3 regions of the Sporosarcina sp. P3 genome follow, and region 3 is predicted to be linked to each of the others. Evidence: riboswitches for the same ligand, from Rfam matches in the RefSeq annotation. Region 3 holds a riboswitch; each other region holds the start of a gene.
The links. A riboswitch is a leader RNA that binds a small molecule or an ion and turns the genes downstream of it on or off. The one in region 3 is predicted to bind thiamine pyrophosphate.
Positions count from the first base shown of each region.

Region 1: linked by a shared signal. The riboswitch ahead of thiM (hydroxyethylthiazole kinase) and the one ahead of thiC (phosphomethylpyrimidine synthase ThiC) in region 3 are both predicted to bind thiamine pyrophosphate.
Region 2: linked by a shared signal. The riboswitch ahead of CSV61_RS14175 (ECF transporter S component) and the one ahead of thiC (phosphomethylpyrimidine synthase ThiC) in region 3 are both predicted to bind thiamine pyrophosphate.

Region 1 covers NZ_PDZE01000003.1:185,289-189,703, forward strand. The annotation lists gene adh (aldehyde dehydrogenase) at 1-77, opposite strand, end outside; gene CSV61_RS05245 (hypothetical protein) at 336-1,532, opposite strand; TPP riboswitch at 1,725-1,827, shown strand; gene thiM (hydroxyethylthiazole kinase) at 1,890-2,660, shown strand; gene thiD (bifunctional hydroxymethylpyrimidine kinase/phosphomethylpyrimidine kinase) at 2,680-3,495, shown strand; gene thiE (thiamine phosphate synthase) at 3,495-4,154, shown strand; gene thiW (energy coupling factor transporter S component ThiW) at 4,166-4,415, shown strand, end outside.
Region 2 covers NZ_PDZE01000013.1:60,365-64,779, forward strand. The annotation lists gene CSV61_RS14170 (ABC transporter ATP-binding protein) at 1-1,356, opposite strand, end outside; gene CSV61_RS14175 (ECF transporter S component) at 1,378-1,947, opposite strand; TPP riboswitch at 2,031-2,142, opposite strand; gene CSV61_RS14180 (exonuclease domain-containing protein) at 2,331-2,903, shown strand; gene CSV61_RS14185 (multicopper oxidase family protein) at 3,061-4,415, shown strand, end outside.
Region 3 covers NZ_PDZE01000001.1:354,422-358,836, forward strand. The annotation lists gene CSV61_RS01760 (response regulator transcription factor) at 1-373, shown strand, start outside; gene CSV61_RS01765 (calcium/sodium antiporter) at 520-1,473, opposite strand; TPP riboswitch at 1,998-2,115, shown strand; gene thiC (phosphomethylpyrimidine synthase ThiC) at 2,234-4,006, shown strand.

The sequences.
Region 1 (4,415 bases), on a different contig from region 3:
TAGCGCTTTTTGAACTGAACCTTTGAACCTTCTGTATTTGGGTTTGCATAAACCTGACTTTCTGAAGCTTGTACCATACTACGTCACACTCCCTGTTCTCTCATTTTTCTTCTATTCTAGTGCAATCGTTTTTGCACACAGAGATACTATACGAATCTCTAACTAGCTTTATGCAAATTGAATGCGCTTACATGTATTATCTTTTATTCTAGCGGAAGAATCTATTTCTTTCAACTAAATACTTTTAACAGTATTTAGTTGAAAGTATTTAGTTATTTATATAGCCGTACATAAAACTGAACAAAGCCTAAAGATAGCACTATTTTACACCTGCATTAATTACACGTCATATAACGCCAATAATTATCCCCAAGTACGCCTGTCAAATACGCTAATCCTTCACTTTCCGTACGATGTAGCGCGCGCCAGTCCTCATCATCAAGCGCTAGGTAGACTTCATGATGAGGCGCATCATTATGATAGCCAACTAGATCTAGGTTCCCTTGTTCATCCAAATGAGCTTTCATTTCGTAATGTATAGGCGGTGAGGCGGTCAGGGGATTGCCCACGTCGTGGTTGATCGCAAAATGAACTTCAGTCGAGTCCCCTTCCAACCTCTCGATTTCTATACCATCTACAGAAGCATGGTCATGACGCTTATACCGTTTCATATAATTCAATCCAATAGAAGGTCCGGTTGCTTTCGTAAATTGCAGTGCGTTGTCTTCTCCAACAAACTTTCCTTCTATATCCACACGGGTGCGGAAGCTTTCTCCTTCCGCATTGAAATCCCGATCATCCCCTGTAAAGTATGGGATTGGTGAGAAGAGATTCGGATTTTTTATGATATCTTCCTTTAAAAATGTTGTATAGCGGAACTTCCATCGCTTCACTTCTTTTTGTTTTTCCCTGTCGGCCACCGGTTTTAGTAATCGATCTCGTTGCTTAACCCGCACAGAAAAGGTATACACTTCTTCTGTTGGTTTATTATCAGGATTTGGAGGCATAATTCCTTCATACACTTTTGATACAATCGATTTACTAACATTCATTTTCTGATTGCTGTCAATCAACGGACGCGTTGCCGAAACACTGTATACCACTGGCTCCGAAGAACTTACCTCGCGATCAATAAAACGATTATCAGTAATTGTCTCGAGGTATTGACCGTTACGGTAAATATCGAACTTCTCCACATCTTTAATCCATTCCCATGAAAGGGCAATTTGCGATGAAGCGGCAATCGTTGTAATTACTAAGCGTTGTAAAGGATGTTCATCTTTCTGTACTTCTGTCAAGGCCGAAGTCTGGATCACGATTACATCTTGAACCCGTTCTTCCTCTACCCGTTCTACTGTATATTGGAAAGGATGTGACGGATCTAGCTCCCCGTCCGTAAAATTCGGAGCCGTCCCTTCATATACTTGCCGATCATTTTTATAGACACGGTAATAACCACCAATATCACTCCATGTAAACGATATATCATCCAATGAATGATCCATCTGTTGAATTTCGAATAATTTCTTCATTTGCGATCTGCTCCCTTTTATCTATTTCATCTGAAACAGTTATACGCCTTCAGATAATTATGTAACATTCAGCATATAGTTATACCTGTTCTTCTATGCGCAATCACTCATTTTCGAGTACTTCTATCTCGTTATACCAGTATTATTTTAACCTTTTTCATGTATATGATATAATGAGCTCGTCTGATACATAGCCACCACTAGGGGTGCCTTCTTTTTGGCTGAGATGCAAGTATGCAAACCCTTTGAACCTGATCTAGTACATTCTAGCGGAGGAAAGTGGGTAGTTTTCATACCCAATCGCCCATCCACGCATGGGCTTTTTGTATATATACCTTTAATAGGAGGAATAGAAACATGCAGCTTATTCAACAACTTCGTCAACAACAACCGCTCGTTCACTGCATTACAAATTTTGTAGTCGCAAATTTCCAGGCAAATGGTTTATTAGCACTAGGTGCTTCTCCTGTTATGGCGGATGCAGTAGAAGAAGCAGAAGATATCGCAAGAATTGCTGCCTGTAGTATTTTAAATATCGGTACGTTAAAGCAACAGACGGTGGATGCCATGATTCTCGCTGGAAACAGCGCTCGCGCAGCAGGGAAACCTGTCGTACTAGACCCAGTAGGTGCAGGAGCTACACCTTTTCGTAAAGCTAGCGCGTTGAAAGTGCTAGAGGAAGTCGATATTACACTGATCCGCTGTAATGAAGGAGAACTTGCTGCGATTGCAGATATCCCTTGGACCGCCAAAGGTGTCGATGCAGGTGAAGGTTCTGCAGACATCGAAGATATCGCGAAAAAGACTGCACGCAAATACAATTGTCTCGTCGCAGTATCAGGCGAAGTCGATATAGTCACGGACGGCCATTCCATGTTATCCATTACAGGCGGCCATCCCATGATGACTACCATTACGGGTACTGGGTGTTTACTCAGTTCTGTCACAGGTGCTTTTCTCGCCATAGGAATGGAAAACCCTTTGGAATCCGTAGCAGATGCACTCTCATTTTATAAACGGGCTGGTGAACAAACAGCAAAAATTTCCCGCGGGCCTGGAGACTTTGCTGTAAACTTCTTAAATACATTACATACATTGGATCGCGATTCAAAAACATTTTTGGCATAATAGACAGGAGGTTTTTCAATTGACAGTACAAGTGGCATTAACCATTGCTGGTTCGGATAGCGGAGGAGGTGCAGGAATTCAGGCTGACTTAAAGACGTTTCAGGAGCTAGGTGTATTCGGGACTTCTGCCATAACCGCAGTGACTGCTCAGAACACACACGGTGTTCACGGTGTGTATCCAATACAGACAGACGGAGTCATAGCACAAATACGTGCCGTGCTTGATGACTTTGATGTAAAAGCCTGTAAAACCGGCATGCTGTTTTCGGCAGAAATTATTACTGAAGTAGCTGCATTGTTAAAAGAATATCCGCCGATTCCTTTAGTCATTGACCCTGTCATGATTGCGAAAGGTGGACAATCTTTACTGCAACAACAAGCGATTCAAGCACTTAAAGAACATTTATTACCACTGGCTACAATTGTGACGCCAAATATACCTGAAGCGGAAGTACTGACTGGAATGGAAATACAGACAGACGAAGATATTCGGAAAGCCGCAACCGCATTTATCAACATGGGAGCGAAAGCTGTTGTCATGAAAGGCGGTCACCGCAATGACGTGCTAGATGCAAAGGATTATTACGCAGATGAGGAAGGTCAATCCTTCACAGTGACAACGCCTTGGATTCAAACCAAAGATACACATGGGACCGGATGCACATTTGCGGCAGCTTTGACGAGTTTCCTAGCAAAAGGCTGTTCCTTACCGGATGCAGTTGCCGAAGCGAAACAATTCATACAAGCTGCGATTGAACATGGCTTGAAAATCGGGTCAGGACACGGCCCAACAAATCACTGGGCATACGCTGAATTAAAAAAGGAGATGCATTAATGCGAAATATGGAAGTAAAAAAAGCATTAAGCCTTTATTTTATTATGGGCACACCGAACTCAGGAAATCAGGACCCATTGGCAATAGTAGAAGCGGCTCTTCAGGGTGGTGTCACATGTTTTCAGTTGCGTGAGAAAGGATTACATGCACTTGAAGGTGAAGCTTTACTCGGTTTTGCCAAAAAGTGTCAGGAACTCTGTAAATTGTATCGCGTTCCTTTCATCGTCAATGACGATGTGGATCTGGCATTGGCCATTCATGCAGACGGAGTTCATGTAGGACAAGACGACGAACAGGCAGACAGCGTGCGTCAGCGAATCGGTCCGGATATGTGGCTAGGTGTTTCAACTCACAATGTACAAGAAGTTCGACTTGCACAATCAATTGGCGCGGATTATATAGGACTGGGTCCGATCTATCCGACGTCAACTAAACCCGATGCTTCGGCCGTTGTAGGTACTACTCTGATAGAAGAAGTTCACGCTGTATTCCCTGATATGCCGATTGTTGCTATCGGTGGAATTACGCCATCTACTACCGGCTCTATTATCCAGGCAGGAGCAGATGGTGTAGCTGTTGTGTCTGCTATCGCTTCGGCTAAAGATCCACACTATGCAGCAAGTGATTTATCAAAGATAATTCACTCCTTGCAAGGATGAATGAGGTCCGTATGAATACACGCAAAATGGTTTTTATGACAATGTTTGTCGCAATCGCAGTTGCTGGCTCTACGTTCGTTTCATTTCCTGCCGGTATCGCCAGAGCATATCCCATACAGCATGCTGTGAATGTCATAGTAGCGATTGTAATGGGGCCGGGGGCCGCTGTTATCGTAGCGTTTATGACAGGGCTCGTACGTGTACTGACGGGAACAGGCTCACTGCTCGCATTTCCAGGTGGGATGATCGGAGCATTTTTGG
Region 2 (4,415 bases), on a different contig from region 3:
GTCGTGCGTAATCATCAAAATGGTCATACCTTCAGTGCGCAACTGTTCTAGCTTCTCAAGAATGGCGAATGTGTTTCGCGCATCTTGACCGAAAGTAGGCTCATCAAGCAACAAGATATCTGTATCAGGAGTAAGCGCAGTTGCTACACTCAGACGCCGCTTTTGACCCGTCGATAGCTGATAAGGATGACGGGAAACAGAATCAGGCAAGTTAAATAATTGTATCAATTCCATCGCATAACGATCGGCATCTGCTTTTGGCATACCGTGCAAAGATACGGTTAACTCTTCCTTAATTGAGTTCGTCACAAATTGTAGTTCAGGGTTTTGAAAGACGAGTGACATACCTTTCGGGAGTTGGCGCTTCTTCTTTTTCCACACAATGGGTACGTCGTTTACTTCGTAGATACCGTCAGTCCGAAGTAATTGCATGAGTGATAAGAGCAATGTACTTTTACCAGAGCCATTTTCTCCGACAATCGTAATCCAGTCACCAGCCTGTACGGTCGCCTGTTTGACAGAAATTTTCTTCACTCGACCACGATAGCCGTGAAAGTCTTGAATCTGAAGTTTCTCTTGATATGCAACTGCTTGACGATTTCTCAACATCGATTGAAATGTTTCGGACATTTTATATTCTTCCCATACACCGGGGTACCAAATGCCGTAACGTTCCAGTTCTTCCTGGAAGTTTGCGAAGATCTCTTTAGGTGAACCGTCTGCGATCATGTCACCGTGATCATTAAACAGCACAACGCGATCTACCCAGTCCGCAATCAAATCAATTTTATGCTCCACGATGATTACGGTTTTATCGGCAGTAGCTTCTTTAATAGAAGTCCAAATTTGTTGCGTGCCTTCCGGATCTAGTAATGCAGATGGTTCATCTAGAAATAACACGTCAGGTTCTAGTAATAAAACAGAAGCCAATGCTAACCGCTGCTTCATACCTTGAGACAGTTCATTGATAGACGTATGGGGGTCTTTTACATGCAAGTCTACACGGTTCAATACTTCTTCAATAAGAGGTGCCATTTCTTCACGCGGCACATGAAGATTTTCTAACACGAATGCGAGTTCTTCATCTACATAGGTCATGCAGAACTGTGTATCCGGGTCTTGGAAAACAAACCCCCATGAGTCAGGTAACTGAATCTCTTTTGCTTTCATTGGCAGTTCGATAGAATTTGGTATAATCCCGCTCAATACTTGGAGTAAAGTAGATTTCCCACAACCGCTAGGACCCAGCATGAGAACTTTTTCACCAGGCTGAACAGAGAAGGAGAAATCTTTAAAAAGCAAAGCATCTTCTCCTGGAAACTTTAGCCGTAAATCGGTAACGCCGATGTTATTCATAGTTGGATCATTCCTCCGCGTTTACTGATCAAGCAACGTATATTCTTTCTTATCAACAGGTCGAATTAACGACGTCACGCCTGTTGCTTCTAGCGCTCTTACAATAAGTACAGCGAAAATACCCGTAAAGATGAATGCGCTGATTGCACGTAATCCATATTTCACAATGAGTGCCCATGTTTCGAGTGCAGCATACCCATAAATTAAATCAAGACCAAAACTTGCAAGGCATGAAGCAATTCCAGCTAGCCCAGCAATTAAAATGGAATAGCGTTTATAACGAAATGCGGCGAATAGTAATTCTGCAGCCAGTCCTTGTACGAATCCGTACATTAATACTTCAATACCATGACCAGCAAATGCAGACAATGAAGCCCCTGCAAGACTTGCGATGAGTGCAGTACCAGGCTTCCGCAATAATAAAAAGGCGAACGGCCCTACCATGAACCACATACCGTAAAGCAATTGACGCGCGACAGGCATGATCGGTTTTATGACAGTATATAAATCATCCCAAAACTTCATCAACACTCCAAAGACCACGCCAATCATGATGGTGATCAATAAATCGGTAAACTTTAACTTCTTCAAATTCTTCCACTCCCTCTTATTTTACTATACGAAAAAGCCGTCTGAAGAGCAGACGGCCGAGGAAGGAAAGAGATTCCTGTATAAATTCCATCGATCACGCTCTCTACGCTGGCATTACCCAGATCAGATTAACGGTCAGCAGTGGATCGATCTGCTATCTCAGCCTGATTCTCTCAAGCACCCGTACGGACAATTATGTAAGCAGTCCTATTATACAGCACTCCAATTTGTCTGGCAACCACTTCAAAAAGTAGATGGCGTGCTAATGACAATGCGAGTTAATTTCGTTACAGTTTGTTGAAATCCTGATATACTAATAGGATATAAATTGATCCTAATCGCGTGCAATATACGAATTTAAATAGAGTTAAAGGAGTTTTTACATGACGAAACATATAGCGTTCATTGACGTAGAAACTACAGGTATGAGAGCAGAGGCAAGCGATGTAATTGAATTTGGTGTCATGCTTGGCGAATATGATAATAACCGGATCGTTCGGGTGTCCGATGAGTATTGTGAGTTTCAAGAGCCGTTCTATTCTATAACGCCGATGATCACAAAACTAACTGGCATCACCGATCAGATGGTAAGGGGAAAGTCGCTCGACATGGACAGAATTCTATCCATACTTGATCGGGCAGACGGAATTGTGGCGCATAATGCTTCATTTGACAGAGGCTTTGTCAGTAGACTATTACCGGAAACTCTCGACATGGACTGGTATTGTTCTGTCAGACAAATTAAATGGAAAAATTATGGCTTTGAGAATGGTAAGCTTCAACAATTACTAAGAGCGCATCGGATTCAAGTACAGAACGCACACAGGGCACTTGATGATGCGAAAAACTTAGCATTGCTACTGAACTCATCGAATCCGAACCTTGAGGATGATACGTTTATATCCTACCTGTTGAATAAAGCACCAATGAAAAAACCATCTAGATCTAGATTTTAATTACAAAGTGAGGGATACCAGGATAGTAATATACCTGGGTATCCTTTTTGTGTGGAGAAAATTTCATTTACACGACCATAAGTATGGAATGTGCATAGTTTTTCCACATGTATCAGCTATACTACCCTTGATGACAATAGATAAAGGGGATATTTAGATGAGTAGAAAAAAGCAAGTTGTTATATTCTCATTGTGTGCATTATTGATCAGTGGATGCAGTAGTGATGTGCAATCGAATGAACAGAGTAATGAACATATGATGAACCAGACTAGCAATGAACAGCATTCTATGATGGATGGTTCGACAATGGGTAATGGACATATGAGCCATGATAATGTAGTAAGATTAAAAGATTCGACTGGTGAGAATGAAATAAACATCCCACCCTTATTAACTAGTGAAACGACAGTAGGTACCGAATATACTGTTAAGGCACAAAAGGGAAGCGTGAATATACTTGATAATGTGACTACAGAAACTTTAGGATATAACGGAGATTTATTAGGACCTGTTCTACAATTTACAAAAGGTGAAACTGTAAAAATAAATACGATAAATGAATTAGATGAAGAAACAACATTTCATTGGCATGGTTTAGAAGTGTCTGGCGAAGCAGATGGCGGACCACATAAAACACTCAGTCCAGGTGAAGAAGAGACAATAGAATTTGAAGTCACACAAGAGGCGGCTACTTTATGGTTTCATCCCCATCCAGAGGGCAAGACATCTGAACAAGTATATAAAGGCTTAGCAGGACTGATTTATATTGAAGATTCTAATTCAGCCGAGTTAGAAATTCCTAAACAATATGGAGAGAATGACATTCCTTTAGTTTTCCAAGACCGGATTTTCGATGACCAACATCAATTAGATTATAAAGCTGTGATGAATGAGGATGGGACGATAGGTGATACATTATTAGTTAACGGCACAGTAAATCCCGTATTAAAAGTAGGGAAAGAACAAGTGCGTCTTCGCTTGCTGAACGGATCGAATGCGAGGAACTTCACATTCAAGCTAAATACGGGTGAATCGTTTGTTCAAATCGCGACAGATGGCGGCTTTTTGAATGAACCCGTCACATTGAACGAAGTTACCTTGACACCAGCAGAACGAGCAGAAATTATCATTGATTTTTCACAGCTCAATTCGCTAAATGATTTATCATTAATTAATGAAGATGGATCCATCCTTCTACCGTTTGAAGTATTAGATCAAGAGGTAGCGAGTACACAAGCAGTGAAACAGTTGAATGAGTTTTCTGTGACAGATGAAGAAAAAGCTATGCCGGTCACAAAAAACATTGAACTGTTTGGCATGATGGATCATGTGACAATCAATGGAAAGAAATTCGATCCTCAAAGAATTGATTTCACACAAGAGCAAGGTGTCACTGAGGTGTGGGAAATCTACAATAAGAAAGATATGATGGGTGGTATGATTCATCCATTCCATATTCACGGTACACAATTTAAAATACTCTCAAGAGATGGTGTGGAACCAAAGGAAAA
Region 3 (4,415 bases):
ACCATTTGACGAACGCGAACTCACCGCCAGAGTGCGTGTGGCATTACGGCGTACAGGGGACGAAACTCAATCGAAGACGATTCATGAAGGTCCATTTACTCTTGACTTGGAGTCCTATTCCATCCTATATGACACGCAGGAAGTTCGTCTTACATTAAAGGAATTCTATATTATAGAAGCAATGATGACCCGGCCCAATCGGACGTTCACACGAGAAGATTTGCTTCAAGTAGCATGGGAATATGACACATATACAGAAGTTCGGACTGTTGATTCGCATATTCGAAATTTACGGGATAAGTTGAGGAAGTCGAATTTTCCTATAGAGGAAATTTTGGTGACAGTTTGGGGGATCGGCTATAAGTGGAGATAATTACATAACACGCTTTAACGATAGAAAAGGCTACTTTCCACGAATGAATGGAGAGTAGCCTTTTCTTTATGGATCGGTTCGAGCAACTTCTTTTGCATTGTTATACATGAGATTGTCCTATAGCAGCAAATTCGAATGATTTTTTATTAATTACGCAAAATAACATACACTAAATATGCAACGTACGCTAGAACTAGCATGAGACCTTCACGCTTACCAATCCTGAAGCCAGTTCTAGCGAATACCAACAATATGAACGTCAATGCAATCATAATAATCACATCGATAAATACTTTATCGTTCACTGCAATGGGCGTAATGACAGAGGAAGCGCCGAGAACAAATAGGATGTTAAAAATATTGCTCCCGACAATGTTTCCTAAAGCGATTTCACTTTCCTTTTTCAAAGCAGCTGAAATCGACGTAACCAATTCGGGTAGAGAAGTACCGATTGCGATGATTGTCAGACCGACCAACGTTTCACTCATGCCAAGAGAATAAGCGATTTTCGTAGCATTATCGACAACTAAATCTCCTCCGAATATAATCGCAGCCAATCCGACTAGAGTAATGAGTATATTCTTCCCCCACTTCACGTTCCCTGTCGCTTGTGTAAGCGTGGCATTTTGACGGCTTCTGAGGCCAAGTTCAATCACATAATACATAAAGATCGAAAGGAATATTAAGAAAATCATTCCATCACTACGCGTGATTACATTGCTGCTGAAGCCTTGCAGTGCCATATCACTCATCAATACTAACATCACTATACTTGCTAATAATGTGAATGGAATCTCTTTACGGATCGTTTCGCTTTGTACCTTCAACGGGAACAAAAATGCCGCTATGCCGACAACCATAGTAATATTAAATATATTACTTCCCACTACGTTCCCGACAGAAACGTCCGCATTTCCGCCTAATGCGGCTATAATACTGACCGTTGCTTCGGGTGAGCTCGTTCCGAGTGCTACAATCGTGAGCCCGATTAAAATAGGTGGGATTTGCAGCAGCCTTGCGATATTGGAAGAACCATCTACAAAAAAGTCGGCTCCCTTGATCAATAATACAAATCCAATAATGAGTAAAACATAGATCATGTAGTTGTTACCTCCTCCATAGGAATAAAATGATTAATTAGCTGTATGTAAGTAGGTCATGTCTAGCATAAAATAATTGGTTCAAATCCTGCATACTTGATGCACTTCATGACAAGCACAATGATGAATATTACAATATGTATTTGACTCTACATCTCCATTGCAATCATCCTGTCCAGTCACTCATATTTTATACGATGTACACTCTTCACCAGGAATCCTCCCTTCTATTATTTTTTCATTTTGATTATCTCACGTCATCACTACTTATGCATCCTACAAGTCATGCACATGAATCTACTTCCCAACTCTACTTGCTCTTTTAAGTGGTAGTAAAAAGATTTTATTAAAATAGCCTGTGCATTGAACCAGTTCTACAAACCAGATCTTCCTGATCTTACATTTCTACTTCCTTAAATAACATGGGTATCATGTAAATAACGGTATCTATGGAATTTATAAGTATAAAAACTCTTTAAAAGTTAGATAAGATATGATAGACTATCCCTGTTCACACAATTAAATACTATAACTAGGGGTGTCCAACGTAATTGGACTGAGATGGAATGATAGTACACGCATTCCGGACTCTTTGGACCTGATCTGGCTCGTACCAGCGTAGGGAAGTTTTCATTTTATCAGCGACGCGTATTTTTGCGTTTTGAAGACCAGGTCCTATTTATGGAACTGGTCTTTTTTGTTGCCGATTCCCTTTCCTTGAACCGAGTCATGTCACCCCTCAAAAGGAGACGATGACAACATGCAAGAGAAGAAAGAAGAAATCCAGATCCATGAATGTTTTCCGGCCAGTAGAAAGGTTTACGTACAAGGAAGTCGTCCAGACATACTCGTACCGATGCGCGAAATTGAGCTATCACCGACTCTAACTGATCAAGGCGAAATAGCGAATGAACCTTTCCGTGTTTATGATACAAGCGGGAAATATACGGAAGCAGGTTATCAAGTAGATATTAAAAAAGGACTTCCAATGATCAAAAAGAACTGGATAGTGGAACGAAATGATGTAGAAGAATATGACGGCAGACAAGTGAAGCCACAGGATAATGGCTATCGTTCAATGGAACACATGCAAAAAGATGCAGAATTTCCATTGTTGAAACGAAAACCATTACGAGCAAAAAAAGGCATGAATGTTACGCAAATGCATTATGCGCGCAAAGGTATTATTACACCTGAAATGGAGTTTATTGCCATCCGTGAAAATGTGACGCCTGAACTTGTACGGGATGAAGTAGCGAGAGGACGGGCAATTATCCCGTCTAACATTAACCATCCAGAAGCGGAACCGATGATTATCGGAGGTAAATTCCATGTGAAAATTAATGCGAATATCGGAAATTCTGCTGTCTCCTCATCCATTGCTGAAGAGGTAGAAAAGATGACATGGGCTACACGTTGGGGCGCAGACAACATCATGGATTTATCAACCGGAAAGAACATTCACACAACACGTGAATGGATCATTCGCAACTCCCCTGTTCCAGTGGGTACGGTTCCATTATACCAAGCGTTGGAAAAAGTAAATGGCAAAGTCGAGGACCTCTCATGGGAAGTATTCCGCGACACATTGATCGAGCAGGCAGAGCAAGGTGTCAGCTACTTTACAATCCATGCGGGTGTTCTGCTCCGTTATATTCCCATGACCATTCATCGCGTGACTGGAATTGTCTCACGAGGTGGTTCTATTATGGCCCAGTGGTGTATGTTGCATCATAAAGAAAGCTTTCTGTACACACACTTTGAAGATATATGTGAAATTATGAAACAGTACGATATTGCCTTTTCATTAGGAGATGGATTACGTCCCGGCTCCATTGCTGATGCCAATGACGAGGCACAATTCGCTGAACTTGAAACACTTGGAGAACTTACAAGAATTGCTTGGACCCATGATGTGCAAGTCATGGTAGAAGGTCCAGGACATGTGCCTATGCATTTAATTAAGCAAAACGTTGATAAGCAAATGGAGATATGCCAAGAAGCACCTTTCTATACACTCGGTCCTTTGACGACAGATATTGCTCCTGCCTACGATCACATCACATCCGCTATTGGTGCGGCTATGATCGGTTGGTTCGGGACGGCCATGTTATGCTATGTAACGCCTAAAGAACATCTCGGTTTACCGAATAAAGATGATGTACGTGAAGGCGTCATAACGTATAAAATCGCAGCCCATGCAGCTGATTTAGCAAAAGGCCATCCGAATGCACAAAAACGCGATGACGCTTTATCAAAAGCCCGTTTCGAATTCCGTTGGAGAGATCAATTTAATTTAAGTTTGGATCCTGAACGCGCGATGGAATATCATGATGAAACGTTACCGGCTGAAGGAGCAAAAATCGCTCACTTCTGTTCGATGTGTGGACCCAAGTTTTGCAGTATGCGAATTTCACACGACATTAGAAAATATGCAGATGAAAACAGTTTAGAAGAGAAGTTAGCACTGGAAAAAGGCATGAAGGAGAAGGCTGAAGAATTTAAAAAATCCGGTGCTGAAATCTATCTATAATGAGGAGTGAATGGAGTTATGACAACTGAACAGTTAATTCATCAGATCTCTGTAAAACGCCGAAGTCTTCATCAGTTAGAAGAACAGTTGGCTCTCTTGCAAAAACAGTGCATTCACGACTATACAGAAACCGTAACGTATAGGAAATGTATGAAATGCTTGAAGATCGAGAGTGTCCATTATTAATACATGTCTCGCTTTCTAAAAAACTCATCGGGAGTGCGACTTACTATAGGTTTCAATTCACGTTATTCATAACACAATCTCTTGTACCTGTTGTGCTATTAAAGCTTGCTTTCATGTCGACACAATAAAAATGACCCACCTTATCTCATTTAAAAATGTGGACTGAGGTGGGTCAATTTTATATAAATAATAGGTTTTGAAAGTATAAATCTATAAATTTATT